Regions from separate parts of the Bradyrhizobium dasycarpum genome, predicted to be linked through region 1. Evidence: predicted binding sites of a transcription regulator. Region 1 holds the regulator's gene; each other region holds the start of a gene.
What was found. Region 1 encodes LexA, which represses DNA repair genes until DNA is damaged. Its sites were predicted from a motif close to TGTTCNNNNTGTGTTCNG; they were not measured.
Positions count from the first base shown of each region.

Region 2: ACETMP_RS14740 (DUF3072 domain-containing protein) is a predicted target of LexA. The motif match lies at 1,569-1,586, and genes of this name have one in related genera.
Region 3: ACETMP_RS23835 (YifB family Mg chelatase-like AAA ATPase) is a predicted target of LexA. The motif match lies at 5,049-5,066, and genes of this name have one in related genera.

Region 1 covers NZ_CP169574.1:1,538,104-1,545,930, forward strand. The annotation lists gene ACETMP_RS07805 (HAD family hydrolase) at 1-578, shown strand, start outside; gene ACETMP_RS07810 (hypothetical protein) at 747-953, shown strand; gene glp (gephyrin-like molybdotransferase Glp) at 1,162-2,373, shown strand; gene lexA (transcriptional repressor LexA) at 2,549-3,250, shown strand; partial or broken gene ACETMP_RS07825 (hypothetical protein) at 3,801-4,236, shown strand; gene ACETMP_RS07830 (ComEC/Rec2 family competence protein) at 4,361-6,640, opposite strand; gene ACETMP_RS07835 (DUF2171 domain-containing protein) at 6,735-6,968, opposite strand; gene ACETMP_RS07840 (SgcJ/EcaC family oxidoreductase) at 7,248-7,634, opposite strand; gene ACETMP_RS07845 (glutamine--tRNA ligase/YqeY domain fusion protein) at 7,642-7,827, opposite strand, start outside.
Region 2 covers NZ_CP169574.1:3,030,048-3,037,874, reverse strand. The annotation lists gene ACETMP_RS14755 (Do family serine endopeptidase) at 1-302, shown strand, start outside; gene ACETMP_RS14750 (hypothetical protein) at 575-937, shown strand; gene ACETMP_RS14745 (DUF6496 domain-containing protein) at 947-1,249, opposite strand; gene ACETMP_RS14740 (DUF3072 domain-containing protein) at 1,338-1,532, opposite strand; gene ACETMP_RS14735 (hypothetical protein) at 1,648-1,869, shown strand; gene ACETMP_RS14730 (hypothetical protein) at 1,901-2,158, opposite strand; gene ACETMP_RS14725 (hypothetical protein) at 2,301-2,522, shown strand; gene ACETMP_RS14720 (HWE histidine kinase domain-containing protein) at 2,611-4,098, opposite strand; gene ACETMP_RS14715 (HAMP domain-containing protein) at 4,112-7,827, opposite strand, start outside.
Region 3 covers NZ_CP169574.1:4,974,440-4,982,266, forward strand. The annotation lists gene ACETMP_RS23820 (histidine phosphatase family protein) at 1-421, opposite strand, end outside; partial or broken gene ACETMP_RS23825 (ATP-binding protein) at 528-2,758, opposite strand; gene ACETMP_RS23830 (hypothetical protein) at 2,874-3,341, opposite strand; gene ACETMP_RS23835 (YifB family Mg chelatase-like AAA ATPase) at 3,451-4,989, opposite strand; gene ACETMP_RS23840 (PilZ domain-containing protein) at 5,218-5,463, shown strand; partial or broken gene ACETMP_RS23845 (tetratricopeptide repeat protein) at 5,543-6,318, shown strand; gene ACETMP_RS23850 (CpaE family protein) at 6,379-7,668, opposite strand; gene ACETMP_RS23855 (CpaD family pilus assembly protein) at 7,665-7,827, opposite strand, start outside.

The sequences.
Region 1 (7,827 bases):
TCGGGCGAGTGGTGCTCGACATCGACTTCTCCAAGGCGATCGCCTGCTGGGCGGGGCACGCCGGCTGCCAGCCCGAAAGCATCGTCGCGCGCTATGTGCGCGACGAGGCCTACCGGCTGCACGAGGTCGGCAAGATCAGCGACGCCGACTATTTCGCCTCGTTACGCGCTTCACTGGGGATCGGCATCTCGGACGCCCAGTTCCTGGAGGGCTGGAACGCGATCTTCGCCGGCGAGATGCCTGAGATCGCCGAGCTGTTGCCGCGTGCGGCAAAGCAGATGCCGCTCTACGCCTTCTCCAACACCAATCGGCCGCATGTCGACTATTTCTCGAAGGAATTTGCCGGTCTGCTCGGCCATTTCCGCGAGCTGTACCTGTCATCCAGCATCGGCCTGCGCAAACCGGACGCGGACGCTTTCGACCATGTCGTCGCGGCGATCGGCGTGCCAGCCGGGCGCATCGTGTTCTTCGACGATCTCGAGGAAAACATCGAGGGCGCGCGGGCGCGCGGCCTGACGGCAGTCCACGTGACGACGCCGCGCGACGTCGGGAACGCATTGAAGGCGCTGGGCATTTGACCCCGGCCCGTCATTAGAAGCAGCCCAACTGCAAGCCGCGTTCGGAACCAAATTTACAGAAACTGTGGAACTTGATCACTTTGTGCATTTTTATACCGAGTTCCCGGAACGGAATACCACCCTTCGGACTCATGAGTCCGTTGGGATCTTTACATCGGACTGATCGACGTGCTGGGCAAAACCTACCTTACCAAGCAAGCCTCTCTGCTGCTTGAATTCGCAAGAAACACCTCGGATTCCGAGCTTTCCGCCAAGCTGATCAGCAAGGCTGCGGACCTGAAATCGCAGGCCGATCCGCTCCCCGACAGGGACCAAGGCCCCAAACCTCCCGACGTCGCATGGGACGTCAGCCGGGACGATCCGACGGCACCTTGACCACATGAGCGGGTGGCGCTGGCCGACTCAGTGTTGGCCAGGCTCATGCCGGCCGTTTCGCCTTTAGAATCACGTGTGCGAACTTGCACTTGCTCGATCAAGGAGAGCACGCAGGATAGATCATCCTGCGTGCTGCTTTGCCTCGCGTCTGCAGTCAGCTAGAACTCTCGCCGCCCCATTGAACGATGTGCGAGCAGGAGTTTCGCCCGTGGCCCTGATGCCGGTTTCCGACGCCTTTGCTGCGGTGCTGGCAGGTGCAGAGCCGCTGCCTGAACAGATGGTTTCGCTCGACGAAGCCTATCACCGCGTGCTCGCGCATGACGTCGCGGCGCGGCGCACGCAGCCGCCGCAGGCGATGTCGGCGATGGACGGTTACGCCGTGCGCGCGGCCGATGCGGCAACGGTCGATTCCCGGCTGACGGTGATCGGCGAGATCGCAGCCGGCCGTCCTTTCACAAGAGCAGTTGGCGCCGGCGAAGCCGTGCGGATCTTCACCGGCGGCGTCATCCCCGATGGAGCGGACGCGGTCGTGATCCAGGAGGACACTGTCGCGGACGGCAACAGCGTCACCATCAAGGAAGCCGCGATCGCCGGACGGCACGTCCGCCCGGCCGGGGTCGATTTCCGCGAGGGTGACGTGCTCCTGCGCAAGGGAACCCGCCTGACGGAGCGCGATCTCGCGCTTGCCGCGGCGATGAATCACCCGCACCTCGCCGTCTGCCGCCGTCCCAAGGTTGCGATCCTCGCCACCGGCGACGAGCTGGTGAGGCCGGGCACCACGCCCGGGCACGGCCAGATCGTCTATTCCAACGGCTACGCCCTGCATGCGCTCGCCCGCAGCGAGGGCGCCGAAACCATCGACCTCGGTGTCGCCGCCGACACGCTGGAGGCCACCTCCGCCGGAATCCGCCGCGCCCGCGAGAACGGTGCTGACATCCTGGTCACGACCGGCGGCGCGTCGGTCGGCGACCATGATCTGGTCCAGCAGGCGCTGCGGGGCGAAGGCATCTCGATGGCGTTCTGGAAGATCGCGATCCGGCCCGGCAAGCCGATGATGCACGGACGGCTCGGCGCAATGCGCGTGATCGGCCTGCCCGGCAATCCCGTGTCGTCCTACGTGTGCGCGTTCCTGTTCATGGTGCCGTTGATTCGCGCCTTGTCGGGCCGTTCAGTGATTCATCATCGCCGCGAGCGCGCCGTGCTGGGCAAGGATCTCGGCGCCAACGACCAGCGCGAGGATTACCTGCGCGCGCGCCTGGAACTGCGCGACGACGGTGCGCAAGTCGCCGTTCCCGTCAGCCATCAGGATTCCTCTCTGCTTGCGAATCTTGCTGCGGCACAGGTACTTCTCGTGCGCGCACCGTTCGCGCCGAAGGCCGAGGCCGGCAGCCCCTGCGAGGTGCTGCGGCTCCCCGTCTGAGTGCACGGCCACACGCATTCCGCGAGCTCGCCGCCGTTCACGGTAAATTAAGCAGTTGCGGAACATGTATCGAACATATAGTGTCCGTTCATGATTTGTTTCGAGCATGTAGCGGCTCATCGCTGAACTCATCGTCTCGGAATCGAACGACATCAACCGGGGGACTTTGGTCGAGATGTTAACGCGCAAACAATACGAGCTTCTGAGGTTCATCAGCGAACGTTTGAAGGAAAGCGGTGTGCCGCCCTCCTTCGACGAGATGAAGGACGCGCTCGACCTGCGCTCGAAGTCGGGCATCCACCGCCTCATCACCGCGCTCGAGGAGCGCGGCTTCATCCGCCGCCTGCCCAACCGCGCACGCGCCATCGAAGTGATCAAGCTGCCGGAGCTCCAGGCTGCCGCCGGCGCCCGGCGCGGCTTCACGCCGAGCGTCATCGAGGGCAATCTCGGCAAGGTCCGCACGAGCTCCAGCCCGTCCATGGGCGAGGGCGAGCGGCCCGTTGCGGTGCCCGTGATGGGCCGTATCGCGGCCGGTACGCCAATCGAGGCGTTGCAGACCCGCAGCCACACCATCAGCGTGCCGCCCGACATGCTCGGCTCGGGCGAGCACTACGCACTCGAGGTGCGCGGCGATTCCATGGTGGAAGCCGGTATCCTCGACGGCGACATGGCGCTGATTCAGCGCAACGAGAGCGCCGATACCGGCGACATCGTGGTGGCGCTGATCGACGACGAGGAGGCCACGCTCAAGCGCTTCCGCCGCCGGGGCGCCTCGATCGCACTCGAGCCGGCCAATGCCGCTTATGAGGTGCGCATCCTGCCGCCGAACCGCGTGAAGATTCAGGGCAAGCTGATCGGGCTTTACCGCAAGTACTGACTTCCGGAACGACTCGATCCGGACGTATTGCGGCGTCTGCGTGCGCCCTTCGGTCGGCATCGCCGATCAACAATTGGAGCGGACCAATGTCCGCTCCGGCTGGATCGTCTTTCCGGTTCTGCGCAGATGATCCGGCCCCTCCTCTCCGGCGATATCCTCCCTGGGCCGGCGCGAAGCAACATCGCTTCACGGCCGTTCGAGTTGGAGAGGACAGCCGAGCGCCAGAGCGTTTGAGTGCAGCCGTCGCGGCGCATCATCATGTCCGCAACAACACGGCGGTGAATGGGCAAGTCCGCAGCGCCCGCAATATCATCGTGCAGCCGTCGCAATCGAGCGGCCGGCGCAGCGGTCCGGGCCAGTCCCAGACGCCCGCCAGAATGCGCGGGACTTGGCTTTGTTCCTACCGACTTCGGGAAAGATAATGTGATCGCCCCTCGCGAATCACAGCCGCAGATCTGCCTACAACCGAGCAGAGCGTTGCATGCTTCTACTTCGAGGCCTGTGCCTCCAAGAGAGGTGCGGGTCGCTATCTTCGCATGAGGAGCACCCGATGTGTGACTACAGCCTGCATGCCGTCGCGACGCGTCCCGCTGAGGTCGGAGAGACGATCGTCACGACAACCTTCCGCGGCACCTCGACGCGCGGCTTCGCCTCCGAAGCCGATCTCTCCGTTGCGGTCTGCCTGCTGCCGGGGACGGAGCTCGCCTTCGCCGACAACGTCCGTTACGACAACCGCTGGATCTGGACGCGCACCGTCAACTCCCGCGTCGGCAAGTTCGGCAAGATCGATCCGCACATTCCCGATCGCCATCACGACGCGATCGAATTTCCTGGACGGCAAATACGTGCTGGTGACTCAACTGGTCGAAGGCCAGCGCGCAACCGTGCTGCAACTGCCGGTGACGCAGCCGGCCGGCGAACGCGAGCACAAGCCGCAGATCATCGCCGACAGTCGGTCACCGGTCACGCGCCTGCCGATTGGCTGACGTCGTCGCCCCCGGCCGATGGTCGTGGGCCTGGAATGAAATGCCATCGCCGGCCGAGGCCGGCGAGATGGTATGGTTTGCGTCCTGCGAAATCCCGTCCGATCGACCTCCCCCGCATCGCTCCTCAATCCTCCGCCAGCAAGTCCGTCTCCGATGGCGTTGCGTCCCGGTTGCGGGGCACGGCCGTCTTCGGCGCAAGGCTGCCGTCGAAATCCCCCTCGCCGGCGCCGGCGGGCAGCCAGGGGCGGCTTGTGCCTCTCGCCCTCACCGCCCGAACCGAGAAGCCGTCACCGCTCTGCGTCAGAGCCAGCGCGCCCTGACTGGCGAGCCGCTGCCGATCGACCACCATCGCCGCGCAATCGGGCGGCGCTGGCCGCGACGTCACCACCAGCGCGGCACGGCTGCAATCGTCCGCCAGCGCGTCGATCCGCGAGGCCAGCGCGACCAGGCGTCCATCGGCGAGCGGTGTCACGCAGCCGGACTCGTCGCACGACACTCCCTCAGCCAACGCGCTGCTGCCGGCATCGCGCGGATCGGCGTCGGCCGCCAGCCACTCCTTCAGCAGGAAACCGTCCTTGCCCGCCCTGATCAGGTGCAGACGCCCGTCCCCGCCCCGCACCGCGACGCTGGCGCCGTCCCCGGCAATCAGGACATCAGGCTGCCGCGCGGATAGGCCCCAGGTGATGGAAGCCAGCAGCACCACGGCACCGCACCAGCGCAGGGGCGTGCGCAACAGGCCCATCAGGATGATGCCGAGGCTCGCGGCGATCAGCGGCGCGATGCCGAACGCCGGGATGCGGCCGACCGCGCCCGGCAGCGCCGCCACCCAGCGCGAGACCGCGACCATCCAGTCGATGCCCAGCCCCATCAACCACCAGAACACGCCATCGAACCCGAACGGCGCAGCGAGCAAGCCCAACAGCCCCGCCGGCATCACCAGCGCCGAGACCACCGGCATCGCCCCGAGATTGGCGAGCACGCCATAGGGCGTGACGCGATGGAAATGGAAGGCGGCGTAGGGCGTGGTCGCAAGCCCCGCGATCAGCGAGGCCAGGAACAGCATCGCGATCTCGCGGCCGCCCCACAGCGCGACGCGTGCGGTCGCCGAATGATCGGGCGCGGCTAGCAGATTCGGCATGCCGATCTGCACCAGCGCCACCAGCCCGAGCGTTGCCGCAAACGACATCTGGAAGCTCGGATGCACCAGCGCCTCCGGCGCGACCGCGAGCACGATCAGCGCCGCCACCGCCAGCGTGCGGAAGGTGATGGCGCGGCGGTCGACCATCACCGCGATCAGCACCACCGCCGTCATGAAGAACGATCGTTGGGTTGCGACCTCGGCACCCGAGAGCAGCAGATAGAACGCGGCGGCCACCAATGCTGCAGCCGCCGACCATTTCTTGATGGCGAACCCGACGGCGAGGCCCGGGATCAACGCCAGCAGCGCGCGCACCGCGAAGAAGACGACCCCCGCGACCACCGCCATGTGATAGCCGGAGATCGAGAGAACGTGCCCGAGTCCCGAGATGAACATCGCGTCGTTGACGGGCGCGGAAATCGCATCGCGCCGCCCGGTGAGCAGGGCGGTCGCGATCGCGCGGTTGTCGCCCTCGAGCGTCGCGCGGATGCGGGCGTCGATCGCATCGCGCAGGCCTTGCATGAAGGCGGCGTAGCGCAGCCTCAGGCCACCGGCATCGGGCGGGATTGAAGCCGTGATCGCGCCCATCACGAAGCCGGAGGCGCCGATGCCCTGAAAGAACATGTCCCGCGAGAAGTCGTAGCTACCCGGGCGCACCGGCGAGAGCGGCGGCATCAAGCGCGCTTTCAATTGAACGAAGCTGCCGACCTCGGGCGCGGTGCCCTTGCGCACCGACAGGCGGACGCGCTCGAGCCTGACGTCGGTGCGCTGCGCCTCCATGGCGGTGACGCGCAGCACGAACCGGTCGGTGCGCTCGCGGATGTCGCGCGTCTCGACGAAGCCCGACAGCGACACGGAATAGAGCGGCTTGGCCAGCACGGTATGTGTGACGCGCGCCGTCTTCCAGGTCGCCCCGGCAAAGCCGGAAGCGACCGCCGCAATCATGAGCGCGGGCGCGAACAGCCGGCTCCGCCGCAGCAGGATCGCGCCGAACAGCAGTGCGGCCGCCGTCGCCGCGACAACCCACAGCACCGGCTCTTGATCGGCGGCGAAATAGAGCGCGATGCCGCCGCCAAAGGCGACCGGCACCCACGGCAGCAGGCGCCCGGGACCGGCCTCGGCGCGGGCCCATCCGCGGAGCGTTTCGACGATTGTGGGCCAGATGCCGAAACCCGCCGGAGCAAGGCCGCCGGCAGGTGCGGCGCGGCCGACCGGCCACGTCCCGGCAATCCCCTGGGCGCGTACTGGCCGGCCCTGCTCCGCCATTCCCTGCACCTAACGCGACGCGACTGGCGCCAAGGCTACCGGAACGTGCGGCCGGGCGAATAGCGGTACAGATCAGGAACGCGGGAAGGCGCCCCTACTTTTCCTCTTCCATCGTCACGGCCACCGACGCCTTGGCCGACAGCCGCACCTTGTTGCCCTCGACGTCGGCAATGAGGCCCTTGTCGATGAAATGATGATGGCCCTTGTGGCTGCCCTCGCCGCTGTCCTTCTTGGTCAGCTTGATGCGGTTGCCTTCGACCTTGTCGACCGTGCCGACATGGACGCCGTCGGCGCCGATGACTTCCATATGCTCTGCGATGTTTTGCATGGTGGGTTCCTTGTTGAACCCACGCCAACGCAGACGAGGCACGTTCGTTCTCTCTCGGGAATGACGATGCCGTGTGGTGTGTCGCGACCGAAAGATGGCGGGCGCGGCGCGCTGCGCCTTTGCCCAACCTACGGTACTATAGTCGTCATTCCGGGGCGCGCCGAAGTCACGAGCTATGATGCGCAATTGCGCATCCGAAAATCCATAACCACCATCGTGAGTGTGGATTCCGGGCTCGCGCCAAGCGCGCCCCGGAATGACGAAACCGATGAAGCCGCGTCAGATCAGCGGCGCCTGCGACGAGGCGTGGTGATTGACGATCTTCCAGTCGCCGTCCTCGCGGACGATGACCCAACTCATCTTGACGACGAGATCGTCCCGCTCGCCGGCGAGATCGAACGAGATGGTGGCGGCCATGTTGATCAGGTCGGGGCCGGCCTGCGCTGCGTTCACGTCGGAGAACACGGCGCTCGGCTGGCGCCAGCGCGGCAGGCCGTTGAAATAGTCCGCGACGCCGTCCCTGCCCCGATAGAGCTTCGGATTCGAGCCGAAGAAGAATGCGTTCTTCGCATAGAGCGACGACAGCGCCGCTGCGTCGAGCGTCGCGAAGCCGGCGCACCATTTCGCGATGATAGCGGCAATGATGGCGTCGGCCTCCGTGCTCATGCGTGCCTCAGCCCTTCGCTACTTCCTTCGCGAAGGTGTCGCGCAGGCCGATGGTGCGCGAGAACACCGGCTTGCCGGGCGTCGAGTCCCTGTCGCGCACGAAATAGCCCTGGCGCTCGAACTGCATCGGCTCGGTCGAGTTGCTCTCCGCCACCGCTGCCTCTATCCGAGCATCGGACAGGATCTCCAGCGA
Region 2 (7,827 bases), 1.5 Mb from region 1:
AGGGCAGAGAGCAGCCGAGCGCCGGGACGCCGCGCCTCGGGCTCGGCCTGGCTCCGGCCGGCGAGGTTCAGGGTGCCGGCCAGAAGGGCGTTGTCGTCACCGAGGTCGATCCGGAAGGGCCGGCGGCGCAGCGCGGCATCCAGACCGGCGACGTCATCCTCAATGTCGGCGGCAAGGCCGTGGCCAATGTCGGCGATGTCCGCTCGGAGCTGGCCGAGGCCAAATCGTCCGGCAAGCGCAGCGTGCTGTTGCAGGTCAGAAGCGCTGAGGCGACGAGGTTCGTCGCGGTGCCGCTCGCCTGAGGCGCACAGCTATCGGCAGACATCGAGAAGGCGGCCCTCGGGTCGCCTTCTCATTCGCCGTCAGGATTTGCGGACGCCAATCGATAACATTCTCGTTAACGGCAGGGATGGTGACCCGGTTCATATGAAAAAGCCGTGTTCGCCCATCACACTTCGAACTTGGTCAAGGTCCGCCGCGGCAATGACGCCGCGAACGGGTTGCAAGCGTGGAACTTCGAACCGGTCGCCGCTTTGTGGAACTGGCCGGTGGTTCGGATTTGATCGGTGCCGACATGGATCGATTGAAGCTCTCGCTGAGAGGTGCGCTGCTTGCGGCGCCGTTCGTGCTCTGGGACGGAACCGCGCTCGGTCGCGACGACGGCCGCTACGCGAACTCGCCGCTCAAGCCGTGGTTCGACAGCCTGCGCAGCCACCTCGGTCCATGCTGCTCGGACGCCGACGGTTTTGCCGTCGCTGATCCCGACTGGGAATCGCACAACGGACATTATCGCGTGCGTCTCGACGGCGAGTGGATCGACGTGCCGGACGAAGCCATTATCACCGAGCCGAACCGCGCCGGCCGCACCATGGTGTGGCCGGTGAAGACCGCGTTCGGGGTCTCGATCCGCTGCTTCATGCCGGGCAGCATGATCTGAGACGGCGCGTCAACGCTTGCTGGATTTGCGCTTCGACGATTTCTTCGACGATTTCTTGGACGATTTCTTGGCTGTCTTCCTGGTCGTCCGCTTCTTGGACGACGTCTTCTCGGCAGCCTTCTTCGGGACCTTCTTGCCCTTCTTGCGCGCCTTCGACAGCCCGATCGCGATCGCCTGCTTGCGGCTCTTCACGCGTCCGCCGCGGCCTTTGCGGCCGCTCTTGGCGGTGCCCTTCTTGTAGCGCCGCATCTCGCTTTCGACCTCGCTGCCGGAGCTGCGCGAGTAGCGGCGTTTCTTTGCCTTGCGTGCCATGCATGATTCTCCGTTGGCTCAGGAAAACCATCCGGACCCACCATGGTTCCGAAACAGCAGGCCAAGGCCGGCTGCACGCCTAGCCAGGCTAGAAGGAGTTCGCCAGCTCGATCTCCGCTTCCAGCACCTGGATGCGCCGCGCGGCCTCGGTGAAGGACAGATCGCGCGCATATTGCGCGGGCTGATAGGCCTCTTCGCTCAGCCGTTTCAGCCTCAGCCCCTGCGCCCGGGTCATCTGCTCGGCGAGAAAGATCCTGGCGTCGTATTTAGCTTGAACCTGCATCCGGCGTCTCCGTCTTCAAATCGTGGCTTGACTATATGTTCTTATTTTGTTCTAACAAGCCATGGACAACAGAATTAATGAAATTCGACGTAAAATCAGCGCCTTGAGGCTGGAGATGGCCGACGTCGAGGCGTCCGTGCGGGATCGCATCAACGGGGATCGCGATTGCGCCGAGCAGGCGCTGGCGCAGCTGGATCTGCGCCGAAAGATCAACTTGCTGATCGGCGAGTGGAAGGCGGCCGGCGGCGGCGATGTCCTGCCCGACGTCCACGACCGGGTGCGTCTGCGTCTCGTGAACACAGCCGGCAAGCCCGAGCGCGCGGCCCTCCGGCGCTGACATCGTTGAGGCGCTGCGTCTCACGCGCGTTTTAGGATTGCTTGTCCTCGACGAGGATGAACACGACGCCAGTGAGTGTCGCGCCGATCGCGAAGGTCGTCACCAATGTGAGTGCGAAGACGATCACGGTCTGGCTTCCGCCATTGGCGAGCAGGCTGGCGACCGCGGGATTGCACAGGATCAGCGCGAGACTGAAGACGAGGCCGAGGGCGGCGCCCATCAATGCATGCGTCATCAGCTTGATGAGGCCGGCGGCAGAAATCAGGTCTGGCGACTTTTTTGTGCGCATGGGAACTGCATCCCGATTTGGCATGCCAACGCGAGCGGCAATTCGCTTGTTCCAGAGGAATGAAGGAAATGTCATCGACCGCTTCATCCGACGTTCATGCTGGGCTTGCGAGGATGAGGCCCAGCAAAACGGGAACATCGATATGGGTAAGGTGGTCTTTCTCTATCGCTCGCTGGCCTATCGCAACGCGGCCGCGGACATTCTTCGCAAGGCGCGCAAGCTGCCGCGCGGGGCGGAGCGAAGCGCGGCGCGCCGCTATGCCAGGGCATTGCGCGATCTCGCCCACACGGAAGCCTGGCTCGAGGGCCGGGTTGCGCGCGACCCGCGGCTGGCACGACGGATGACCAGCGCCGCGTCCGGCTGATGCTCTTTCCGCTCCGTCTGAAACGGAGCGGACGTACTCGCTTCTCGCCTTGGCGTATCCTCTCGAGGCGAACCGGTCACCAATTTCGCTAACCGGATGCGCGCTGCAATTCGGCAGAGCCGGCGTCCTCTAACTTCCCGGATGCGGCCGCCGCCGTCTTGCGGGTCAACGGCACCTCCAGGCGGCACAACAGGCCCTCGGCGCGCCAATCGAACCGCGCTTGTCCGCCGAGCTGGGACTCGACGCTCGCCAACAGGCTCCGCGTGCCGAAGCCGCGCGATTTCGGAGTCGTGACGAGCGGACCGCCCGATTCCTCCCAGCTCAGCGTCAACAATTGATCCTCGACCTGCCAGCCGATCGTGAGCCGTCCCGACCTGGTCGAGAGGGCGCCGTACTTGGCGGAGTTGGTGAAGAGCTCGTGCAGGGCGAGCGCCAGCGTCTGGGCCGTGGTCGGCAGCAACTGGACCTCCGGACCTGCCAATATGATCTGGCCGCCGAGCGAGTAGGGCGCCAGCTCCTCGTCGATCAGCCTGGAGAGCTCGGCGCCCTGCCAGCTCGACAGTGACAGGATGGTGTGCACGCGTGCCAGCGCATTGATGCGTCCCTCGACGGCGTTGACATAGGCCTTGACCTCGTCGGCCCGGGTAAGACGCACGATCGACTGCGCCAGGGCCAGCGCGTTCTTGGCGCGATGATCGACCTCCCGCGCCAGCAGGTTCTGCCGTTCCTCGGCACGCTTGCGTTCGGTGATGTCAACGGTGACGCCGCTGACGCGGACGACGCGACCGCTATCGTCCACCGTCGCCGCCGCCGTGCCGACGCACCAGCGCACCTCTCCGTCCGGACGCATGATGCGGAACTCGGTCTCGTAGGCCCGCGTGCCCCTGTTGAACTCGGCGATCGCCTTGCGCAGCTGATCGACGTCGTCCGGATGCAGCAGCGCTTGAACGTTGGCCGGGTTGACCTCGAAGCTCTCGGGACTGACGCCGAAGATGCGATACTGCCCTTCGTCCCACATCCAGTCGCCGCTGATCCAGTCCCAATCCCAGGATCCCATCTTGCCGGCCGCGATCGCCATGCTGCGCCGTTGTTCGCTCTCGCGCAGCTTCGCCGTGGAGTTCTCCAGTTCCGCCGTGCGGGCGCGGACGCGATCTTCGAGCTCCCGGTTCAGCCGCTCGAGCTCGCGGGTCTTGCGGTAGAGCTCGGCAAACACCTTGATCTTGGCGCGCAGCACTTCCGGCACGACCGGAACCGGCACATAGTCGACCGCGCCCATCTCGTAGCCGCGCAGCCGGTCGATGTCGCTGACCTGGATGGCCGAGATGAAGATCATCGCGGTCTTCTGAAAGCGTGGATGCTCGCGGATCATCGCGGCGAGCTCGAAGCCGTCGAGCTCGGGCATGCAGACGTCGACAAGGATCACCGCGATCTCGGTCTTGAGCAGGACCTCCAGCGCCTCGCGGCCCGAGGAGGCAATCACGAGGTTCTCGCCGAGATCCTTCAAGATCACCTCATAGGCGAGCAGCTTGGCGGGCTGGTCGTCGACGAGGAGGATGTTGACCTTTTCGTGGTCCATACGTGGATCCAACTCAGCGGTGCAGCCACATGCGGATCGCAAGCAGCAATTGATCGGTGTTGACGGGTTTGGCGAGATAGTCGGACGCGCCGGCCTCCAGGCACTTCTCGCGGTCACCCTTCATCGCCTTGGCGGTCAGCGCGATGATCGGAAGGCGGGCGAAAGCCGGATTTTCGCGAATGACGCCGATGGTCTGATAGCCATCCATCTGCGGCATCATGATGTCCATCAGCACGATGGCGATTTCCGGATTGGATTCGACCAGCGTCACCGCCTCGCTGCCGGTCGTGGCCGTCAGCACCTTCATGCCGCGCCGTTCCAGCACGCTCGACAGCGCGAAGATGTTGCGGGCGTCGTCGTCGACGAGCAGGGCGGTCTTGCCGATCAGGTCCTCATCGGAACTGTTCAGCTTTTCCAGCATGCGCTGCTTCTCGATCGGAAGTTCGGTGATGACGCGGTGCAGGAACAGTGCGGTCTCGTCGAGCAGCCGTTCCGGCGATTCCACGCCCTTGACCACGATGCTGCGCGCCATGGTGTGGAGTTCCGCGTCCTCCTCGGCCGAAAGCTCGCGGCCGGTGAAGACGACGACCGGAACGTTCGACAGTGTCTCGTCGTTGCGGATCTCGTCGAGCACCTCGAAGCCGCTCATGTCGGGCAGGCGGAGGTCGAGCACCACGCAGTCGCAAGGCGTCTCGCGCAGCGTCGAGAGCGCACCGGCGCCGGTGTCCGTCGTGACGATCTCGATGTCGTCGTGATGCAGCAGCTCGCGGATCGAGAGCTGCTCGGCCTCGTTGTCCTCGACGATCAAGAGACGCTTGCGCCTGGGACGGGCATATTCCTTGATCTGAGCCAGCGCCGCGGAAACGCCTTCGGTCGTCGTCGGCTTGTTGACGAAGGAGAACGCGCCGCGTGCCAGCGCGTGCTGGCGGTCCTCGTCCAGCGTAATGATCTGCACGGGGATGTGGCGGGTCAGCGGATTGTGCTTGAGCTGGCTCAGCACGGTCCAGCCGAGCATGTCGGGCAGGAATACGTCGAGCGAGACGGCTCGCGGCTGGTATTGCTTGGCGAGCTCGAGCGCCTCCGCGCCGCGGGCGGCGACGAGCACCTTGAAGCCCTTGTCGCGGGCCAGGTCGACCAGTACGCGGGCGTAGTGCGGATCGTCCTCGACGATCAGGAGGATGGTGTCGCCGGGCTCGATGTTGAGCCGGTCGTCGGGAAGCTGCTCGATGACGCGCGGCTGGTCGGGCGCGGCCGTCTGTAGCGCCGGCGGCTGGCTGTGTTGCTGTGGCGCAGGCGCCGCGCGCGGCGCCAGCGTCGGGCCGGAATATTTGAGCGGCAGATAAAGCGTAAACGAGGAGCCCTTGCCCGGCGAGCTGCGCAGATGGATCTCGCCGCCGAGCAGGCTCGCGAGTTCGCGGCTGATCGCAAGTCCGAGGCCGGTGCCGCCGTATTTGCGGCTGGTGCCGGCGTCGGCCTGCTGGAACGCCTCGAAGATCAGCTTCTGCTTCTCCAGGGGAATGCCGATGCCGGTATCGGACACTTCGAACGCGATCACGGCCGGTGCCGAGTTCAGCACCGGGTGATCCGTTCCCCAGCCGCCGATGGCACCGGTGACCTTCAGGCGCACCTCGCCCTCGGCGGTAAACTTGAAGGCGTTGGAGAGCAGGTTCTTCAGCACCTGCTGCAGCCGCTTGGAGTCCGTGACGATGCTGCGAGGAAGGTTCGGGTCGACGTCGATCTTGAACGACAGATTGCGGTTGTCCGCCTCGTGCCGGAACGGCCGCCCGACGGTCTCGAGCAGGTTCGCGGTCAGGATTTCCTCGGCGTCGACCGTCACCGTGCCGGATTCGATCTTGGACAGATCCAGAATGTCGCTGATGAGATTGAGCAGGTCGGTGCCGGCGCCGTGGATGGTGCGGGCGAATTCGACCTGCTTGGCCGAGAGGTTGCCGTCCGGATTGTCGGTGAGCTGCTGTCCCAGGATCAGGATCGAGTTCAGCGGCGTACGCAGCTCGTGGCTCATATTGGCGAGGAACTCGGACTTGTACTTCGAGGTCAGCGCGAGCTCGGTCGCCTTTTCCTCCAGGGCGCGGCGGGCCTGCTCGATCTCCTGGTTCTTGCGTTCGACCTCGACGTTGCGCTCGGCAAGCTGCTGCGCCTTCTGCTCGAGCTGGTCGTTGGTCTGCTGCAATTCGCGCTGCTGGGTCTGGAGCTCGCCGGCGAGCTGCTGCGACTGCTTGAGCAGGCCTTCGGTCTGCATCGTCGCCTCGATCGAATTGAGCACGATGCCGATGGAGTCGGTGAGCTGCTCCAGGAACGTCATCTGCGACGTCGTGAAGGAGACGAGCGAGGCGAGCTCGATCACGGCCTTGACCTGGCCCTCGAACAGCACCGGCAGCACGACGAGGTTCTTCGGCGCGACGCGGAACAGCGCCGAGTTGATCGGCACCACGTCGGATGGAATCTCGCCGACGACGCGCGGCCGCTTGTCGAGCGCGCACTGGCCGATCAGGCCTTCGCCGAACTGCAGCACGCGCGGATACGGATAGATGCCGTCGCTGGCGTAGGAAGCCAGCAGCAGGAGCTGCGGATTGTCCTCGCTCTCGACCTGGTAGATCACGCCGGTATGCGCGTTCACCAGCGGCGACAGCTCGGTGAGCAGCAGCCGGCCGACGGTGGTGAGATCGCGCTGGCCCTGCAGCATGTTGGTGAATTTCGCCAGATTGGTCTTCAGCCAGTCCTGCTCGGTGTTCACGTCCGTCGTGAGACGGAGATTGGTGATCATCGTGTTGATGTTGTCTTTCAGCTCGGCCACCTCGCCGCGGGCGTCGACCTGGATCGACCGCGTCAGGTCGCCCTTGGTGACGGCCGTCGCGACCTCGGCGATCGCGCGCACCTGCGAGGTGAGGTTGGCGGCGAGCAGGTTGACGTTGCCGGTGAGGTCCTTCCACGTGCCGGCGGCGCCCGGCACGTTGGCCTGACCGCCGAGCCGGCCTTCGACGCCGACCTCGCGCGCCACCGATGTCACCTGGTCGGCGAAGGTCGCGAGCGTCTCGGTCATGTTGTTGATGGTGTCGGCGAGGGCCGCGACCTCGCCCTTCGATTTGACCGTGAGATTCTGCTTCAGATCGCCGTTGGCGACGGCCGTGACGACCTTGACGATGCCGCGCACCTGCTCGGTCAGGTTGGCCGCCATGAAGTTGACGGTGTCGGTGAGGTCCTTCCAGGTGCCGGCGACGCCGGGCACCTGGGCCTGGCCGCCGAGCTTGCCTTCGGTGCCGACCTCGCGCGCCACGCGCGTCACTTCGCCGGCGAAGGCGTTGAGCTGGTCCACCATGGTGTTGATGGTGTTCTTCAACTCGAGGATTTCGCCCTTGACGTCGACCGTGATCTTGCGGGAGAGGTCGCCGCGCGCGACCGCCGTGGTCACTTCGGCGATGTTGCGGACCTGTGTGGTGAGGTTCGCGGCCAGGAGGTTGACGTTGTCGGTGAGGTCCTTCCAGGTGCCGCCGACGCCGGGGACGACGGCCTGACCGCCGAGGCGGCCCTCAGTGCCGACCTCGCGCGCGACGCGCGTCACTTCGGCCGCGAAGGAGCGGAGCTGCTCGACCATCGTGTTCAAGGTGTCCTTGAGCAGCAGGATCTCGCCGCGCACGTCCACCGTGATCTTCTTCGACAGGTCGCCGCCGGCGATCGCGGTCGCGACCTCGGCGATGTTGCGGACCTGCG
Region 3 (7,827 bases), 3.4 Mb from region 1:
CCTGGCCGGCCTTTGCATTGGCGCCGGTCGGGTTTGCCATTCCCGACGCGCTGGCGTTGCTGCTGTCCGTCAACGCATCGACCGGCTTGACCTCGCGGCCGGAGATCAGCTTGCCGGCCTCGACCGCGCGGTTCAGCCGGCTGGTGTAGACATCGCCGACGGGGATCGCGAGTTCCTTGACCGCCATCCCGATCTGGCGCGCCATGTCCCTGCCCTTGTCGCTGAGCTGACGCTGGGCGCTCATATCGTCGAACTTGAACGGGTAGATATCCTTTTGGCTGTCGTCGGTGGCGGTGTGCCGAAATATCAGGACGAAACCGCCTTGCTTGAGCGAGGCGATGAGCTCAGGCGTATCGGCCGCGGCGTGTCGGGAGAAACCGGTGAGAACAACAATCAATGCGAGGCGGCAAAGCACGTTCATGCGCAAAATCCTCTGTTGCAAAAATGCCCCCGAGGATCGTGACGCGCAACGCGGTCGATTTCAATTGTCGATTGCCGCCCGCCGCGGGGTTCCCGCGAGTTCCCGATCAGACCGGCAGTCGTTGTGATGCCGCGAGGCCTGCCAGCGCTTCGTCGAGCTTGTCGCGATCGAGCGGCTTGATCAGAAATCCGGTCATGCCCGCCTCGAAGCAGGCGTAGCGATCCTCCACCAGCGTATTGGCGGTGAGCGCGAGGATCGGGGTGCGATGGCTGCCCGCGGCGGCCTCATGCGCACGAATGCGCTTCGTCGCCTCGATGCCGTCGAGCTGCGGCATCTGGATATCCATCAGCACGAGATCATAGGGCGTGCGGGCCGACGAAGCGGCGAGCCACGATTCCAGCGCGGCCGCGCCGTGGACGGCGATGACCACGCGATGGCCGAGTTTCGTCAGCAGCGAGCGCATCAGCAGCGCGTTGATCTCGTTGTCCTCGGCGACGAGGATCGAAAGGCCCTTCGCTTGCGTCGCGCGGGCAGCTTCAGCTTCAGCCGCCGGTTCCGGCGCGAGCTCGGGCGATGCAATCTCCGGCGTCAGCGCAAGGCGCGCGGCGAGCGAGGCCGCCCTCAGCGGCTTCACCAGAAACCCGGTGAACGCCGGCGAGAGCTCGTCATGGCGCGAGCTCGACGTCAGCAGCACGAGGCGCTGCAGCGCATGTGCGCGGGCCATTTCACCCAGATGGTCGGTCATGGCAGGACCGATCGCGCGATCGATCAGCACCGCGTGCCATGAGCGTTCCGGCAGAAGTGCTTCGGCAACCGCCGCGTCCGCAACCAGACAGGTCTGGCCGCCCCAGCGCTCCAGCCGCCGCGCGATCAGTGCGGCTTCGATGCCGTCGGCGACGAGGAGGATCGATTTGCCGGCAAGGTCGGGGCTCGGAAAGGCCGTCTGTCCCGCGCTGGCTTGCGGGGCCGGAAGCGGCACTGCGATCTCGAAGGTCGAGCCTTTGCCCGGCTCGCTTTCGAGCGCGATGCGGCCGCCCATGCGCTTGACGATGCGCTCGCTGATGGCGAGGCCGAGCCCGGTGCCGCCATAGGTGCGGGCGACGCGCTCGTCGGCCTGCTCGAATTCGCGGAAGATCCGCTGCCGAGCCTCCGGCGCGATGCCGATGCCGGTGTCGCGGACCAGGAAGCTGATCTCGTTCGGCCAGATGCCGGGCTCGACGATCAGCGCGACGCCGCCGTGAGCGGTGAACTTGATGGCGTTGCCGGCGAGGTTGAGCAGCACCTGGCGCAGCCGCGCGGCATCGCCGACCACCTCCAGCGGCAGGCGCTCGTCGACATAGGCGGCGATCTCGGTGACTTCGCCTGCGCGCGCGGGGCCAGCAGCTCGGTGATCTCCTCGATCAGGGTCGAGAGCGCGAAGGGACGCTGCTCGAGATCGAGCTTGCCGGCCTCGATCTTGGAATAGTCGAGCAATTCCTCGATCAGCGCCATCAAGGCTTCGCCCGAGGTCTTGACCGCCTTGGCATAGGTCGCCTGTTCCGGCGTCAGATGGGTGTCGAGCAGCAGGCCGCCCATGCCGATGATGCCGTTGAGCGGCGTGCGGATCTCGTGCGAGGCCATCGCCAGGAAGCGCGACTTGGCGCGGTTTGCGGCGTCGGCCTGGTCGCGCGCCTCGGACAAGGCGCGTTCGGTCTCGGTGCGATCGGTGACGTCGCGCCCCACGCTCTGCAACTCGGCGGGCTGGCCGGCATCGAGACGGACATAGCCCTCGCGCCAGGCGATCCAGCGCGCTCCGATCGGGGTTGCGATCTTCTGGTCGTGGATTCGCGTGCCGTTGCTCTCGCGCGCGCTGTCGCCCTGCTCCAGCACGTCGAAATCGAAACGCGTGCCGACCAGCGTGGCGCGCTTCTGTCCTGCGAGCGCGCAATAGGCCTCGTTGGCGAAAGTGATGCGGCCATCGGTGTCGCGCAGCACGATGAGGTCGCCCTGCTGCTCGAACAGGCTGCGCGCGCGTTCTTCCGCTTCCTTCAGCTCCCAATTGCGGTCGATCAGGGCCTCGTTGTGGGCGGCGAGCGTACGCAGCCGCTTGCCTACGAAACGCAGGCGCATGCTCAGCGTCGCAAGCCCGAGGCAGGCGAGCGCGAACAGGAAGCTCGCGCCGATCGCAAAGGTGTGCGGATCGTAGCCGGAGGTGTCGGACCGGCTGCCGGACACGAACCCATAGGCGCCGCCGAAGGTCGCCGAGAAAATCATGAAGGAGCGGATCGCGAACGCGATGCGGGGATGCTGCCGCCTGAAACGGCGCATGCGCACCTTGATCCGGAACGTCCGACCCATCGCCACCGACCCTTGTCTGAAACCCGCCGCCGCGTGCGACGATGTCGCGTCCACCTTGCGAACAGTTTGAGGCTTCGGCTCTGCCTCCGAACAGGGTTGACGAAGTGTTAATGCTTCAGAGCGAGGCGGCCTGGAGATGGCGATGGCTGCCGCGGGCGCCGACGATCAGCGCCGCCGCCTCGCGCAGCGACACCGACTTCGAGCGCACATAGATGCGGTAGTTCGCCGGCCCTTCGCTGGAAAGATAGATCACCTCGCCGCCATCGACGGGCTGAGCGGCGATCGAGACGAGGCGCGTCGCGGGATTGGCCTGACAGGTCTCCGGCTCGGACCCGAGGCCGTCGTCGACCAGTGCGAAGTCCGCGGCATCAGAGTCGTCGGTGACCTGAACCCGGACTGTGGCGCGCGCGGGATCTTCGGTGAAGGCGACATGCACGCCGGCGGTCCAGAACAGCGAGGTGAGCTCGACTGAGGTCTCGCCCACGGCGATGCAGGGATGCGAGACCGATCCGATCTCGGCCCGGGCAAACACCGCCGCCGCCAGCAAGGGAACAACCGAGGCCAGGATCTTGAAACGCAACATGACACTCTACTCGCCGGGCCCTCGGGGAACTCGCAGCCGAAATCAGCGGGCCCTATGGTTTGCAGAGCGTAAAGGAAACTCGTTACCGCCGGGTTGACACGCGGTATCATCAAGCCATCTGCCGCACATCCTCCGCGAGTGCGCGATAGGACAGCGCTTCGGCGAGGTGCAGCCGGCCGATCTTGTCGGCATGATCGAGGTCGGCCAGCGTGCGCGCCACCCGCAGCACGCGGTGATAGCCGCGCGCCGACAGCCGCATGGTTTCGGCGGCCTCGCGCAGCAATTTGGCGCCTTGCGCGTCCGGCTTGGCGATCTCCTCCAGCACCGATGCGGGCGCCTCGGCATTGGTCCGAACATGGGGCAGGCCGGCATCGGCATAGCGTGCGAGCTGGATGTCGCGCGCCGCCGCCACGCGCGCGGCGACCTCGACCGATCCCTCCGCCGGCGGCGGCAGGATCAGATCGGCCGCGGTCACGGCCGGCACCTCGATGCGCAGATCGATGCGGTCCATCAACGGGCCCGAGATGCGCGCCTGGTAATCGCCGGTGCAGCGGTCGATGCGGCCGCGTTTGCAGGCATAGCCGGGCTCGAACGCATTGCCGCAGCGACACGGATTCATCGCCGCGACCAGCATGAAGCGGGCAGGGTAGGTGACGCGATGATTGGCGCGCGACACCGCGACCTCGCCGTTCTCCAGCGGCTGCCGCAGCGAGTCCAGCACGCGCGGATCGAATTCAGGCAGCTCGTCGAGGAACAGCACGCCCTGATGCGCCAGCGAGATCTCGCCGGGCTTGGCGCGGATGCCGCCGCCGGTGAGCGCGGCCATGCTGGCGGAATGATGCGGTGAGCGGAACGGCCGCCGCGCCGTCAGCGCGCCGCCTTCGATCTCGCCGGCAACGGAGGCGATCATCGAGACCTCGAGCAGCTCGCCCGGGGACAGCGGTGGCAGGATCGAGGGCAGGCGCGCGGCCAGCATCGACTTGCCGGCGCCGGGCGCGCCGATCATGAGCAGATGATGGCCGCCGGCGGCCGCGATCTCCAGCGCCCGCTTGGCGCTCTCCTGGCCCTTGATGTCGCGCAGGTCGAGCGTGGAGGCGGCGGCTTCGTGCACCTTCGGCGAGGGCCGCGACAGCACCTGCGTGCCCTTGAAGTGGTTGGCGATCTGGATCAGCGAGCTTGCTGCGATGATCTGGATGTCGGGGCTCGCCCAGGCCGCTTCGGAGCCGCAGGCCGCCGGGCAGATCAGCCCCTCCTCGCGTGCATTGGCGCCGATCGCGGCGGGAAGGACGCCGGCCACCGGCGCGATCGAGCCGTCAAGGCCAAGCTCGCCGAGAACGGTGAAGCCGGTCAGCGCATCCGGCGGGATCGCCCCGATCGCCGCCATCAGCCCGAGCGCGATCGGCAGGTCGTAATGGCTGCCCTCCTTGGGCAGGTCGGCCGGCGCCAGATTGACGATGATCCGGCGCGCCGGCAGCGCGAGCCCCGAGGCGATCAACGCCGAGCGCACCCGCTCGCGCGCCTCCGACACTGCCTTGTCCGGCAGGCCGACGATGGCGAAGGCCGGCAGGCCAGGGGCGACCTGGACCTGCACGTCGACCGCGCGGGCCTCGATCCCCTCAAAAGCGACGGTGGAAACCCGCTGAACCATGCTCAAACCAGCCTGCCCCTCTCGCACAATTAGGGGTAGCAGAGCGCGGCTCTTTCCGCAAGAACAATACAGGAACATCCCGCAGGGGCGGACAAGCCCTAACCGATCGTAAACACCGAGCCGACACTACGCCTCGAATGCGAGCTTCTGCCCTCAGCACATTCCAACGAATGTCCGCTACTCCTGGGGCTACGGGATGGGCCGTGGTCTAACGGGTGAACAATTCAAATGCTTGCAAATCGCCGCAGAAGCGAACGTCGGGTGTGCAGCCGCCTCGCCAAGATCCATTTTGGCGCGGGCTCGCTGCCGCGGGACTGCACGATCACCGATATTTCGGATGGTGGCGTGAAAGTGGTTGCGGAATTTCTGGAAGTGCCGCCGCAATTCACCATCATCTTCGCGCCGGACTATTCCCGGCAATGCCGTCTGCGCTGGCGCATCGGCTGCGAATTCGGCGCTGAATTCGTCGACTGAGAGGCGGGGGCCCGCGTCCTTAACGGGACTTTAGCGTTAATCGGTAAGCATCTCTGATCAGTTGCCGAGTGATCAGAGTATGTCCAAGCGTTCGTCCCTCGCCTTCCCCCGGCGAGATTGCTGTTTCCCGTGCTGCTGGTGCTCGGCCTCGGCGGCTGTCAGACCGCCGGCATCGAGGATGTCACCGGCGCGCTCGGCACCCGGTCGGAAACGACCGCCAAGGCGGATCCCAGGCCGGACATGGACGCCCTGCGCGCGCGTTACCGCGCAAAGCCCGGCGATCCCGCAATGGCGATCGAATACGGCAAGGCACTGCGCGAGACCGGCCAGCGCGCCCAGGCGGTCGCGGTGCTGGAGCAGGCCGTGCTCGCCCATCCCAGCAACAAGGCGCTGCTCGCCGGCTATGGCCGCGCGCTCGCCGACAGCGGCAATTTCCAGCAGGCCTTCGACGTTCTCAGCCGCGCGCATTCGCCGGAGGATCCCGACTGGCGCATCCTGTCGGCGCAAGGCGCGGCGCTCGATCAGCTCGGTCGCCACGAGGAGGCGCAGCAATATTACGCGAGCGCCCTGAAGATCGTGCCCGACGAGCCGCAGGTCCTGTCCAATCTCGGTCTGTCCTACATGCTCCAGAACAATCTGCCGCGCGCCGAACAGGTGCTCGGCCGCGCCCATCAGCGCAATCAGAGCGATTCGCGGATTCGTGCCAACCTCGCGCTCGTGCTGGGATTGCAGGGCCGCCAGGCCGAGGCTGAAATCCTGGTCAAGGCAGATTTGCCGCCGGACCAGGCAGCGGCCAAAGTCACGGCGCTGCGGCAAATGCTGGCGAAGAAGCAGCAGCAGCGGGCCGAGAAGTAACCCGCCGTCCGACCGCGTTCTTGCTCGTCGCGTCCTCGCGAGGCGAAAACGCTGTCGCTGCTATGACGCCTTGCGGTGCGGCGCCGATGGGCGGCCCGACCGGCCCTTCAGCTTCTTCAGCAGCGGCTCAAGCAGCGAGCGCTTCGGCTTCTTCACCTCGCCGCGGCCGGCGAGGCGGTTCGCCATGGTCTGAAACAGCGCGGTGGTGCGGTGATTCTTGGCGACTTCCGCGATCATCTGGCCGTTATTGGCCGCGGTCGAGAACAGCTTCGAATCGAACGGGATCACCGCGATCGGCTGGCTCTCCATGGTCTTGGCGAAGGCCTTGACGTCGATCTCCGCGCGCTTGTGCATGCCGACCTGGTTGATGCAGTACAGCGGCGGCCGGTCATTCGGTCGTGCCGCCTTCAGCACGGTCAGCATGTTCTTGGTGTTGCGCAAGTTCGCGAGATCGGGCTCGGCAACGATCACGATGTCGTCGGCGTTCACCAGCGCGCGCCGCGTCCAGCCGGACCATTGGTGGGGAACGTCGAGCACGATACAGGGCGTGGTCATGCGCAGCGTGTCGAACACGGCGTCGAAGGCTTCGGCGCCGAAATCGTAGACCCGGTCAAGAGAGGCAGGCGCAGCGAGCAGGCTGAGGCGCTCGGTGCATTTGGCGAGCAGGCGCTCCATCAGCGCCGTGTCCGGCCGGTCCTGCGACAGCACCGCGTTGGCGATGCCCTGGACCGGATCCTGGTTGTAGTCGAGGCTCGCGGTGCCGAAGGCGAGGTCGAGGTCGATCACGACGGAATCGAGCGAAAGGTCGCGGGCGATGGTCCAGGCCACGTTGTGCGCGACGGTGGAGGCGCCGACGCCGCCCTTGGCGCCGACCACCGCGATGACGCGGCCGGTGATGATGGCCTCGGAGGCCGAGAACAGGCTGCAGATCGAGCGGACGACGTCGAGGGTCTCGACCGGTCCGATCACATAATCGTTGACGCCGCGGCGCACCAGCTCGCGATAGGGCGCCGTGTCGTTGGGATTGCCGATCACGACCACGCGGGTGCCTGGGTCGCAGACGCCGGCGAGGTCGTCCAATCCCTCGAGGATGTCGCGCGTGCCGTCGGATTCGATCACGATCACGTTCGGCGTCGGCATCGATTCATATACTTCGATCGCCGCGGCAAGGCCGCCGTCCTTGGCGGTGAGGTGCGCCTTGGCGAGTCGGCGGTCCTGCCCCGCCGCGGTCACCGCTTGGAGCGTCTGCTCGGTCTCGCAAAAGGCCTGCACGGAGATGCGAGGAACCGGCGCAATGTGTTCCTCGGGGTGCCCTTGGTCGTCCGAATCTTCGTCGTGGAGCCGTGTCATTTGCCGGTATCGCTGAGCTTGGCCTTGTCGGCGTCGGGGTTGGGTGTCGCGACCGCGGTGCCCTTGCGATAGCGCTCGAAGGCGATGTCGCGCCGCGCGGTGTAGGCCGGCGTCTCGGACCGCGGCTGCTCGAGGTCGGCGGGGTTGTCGATCATTGCC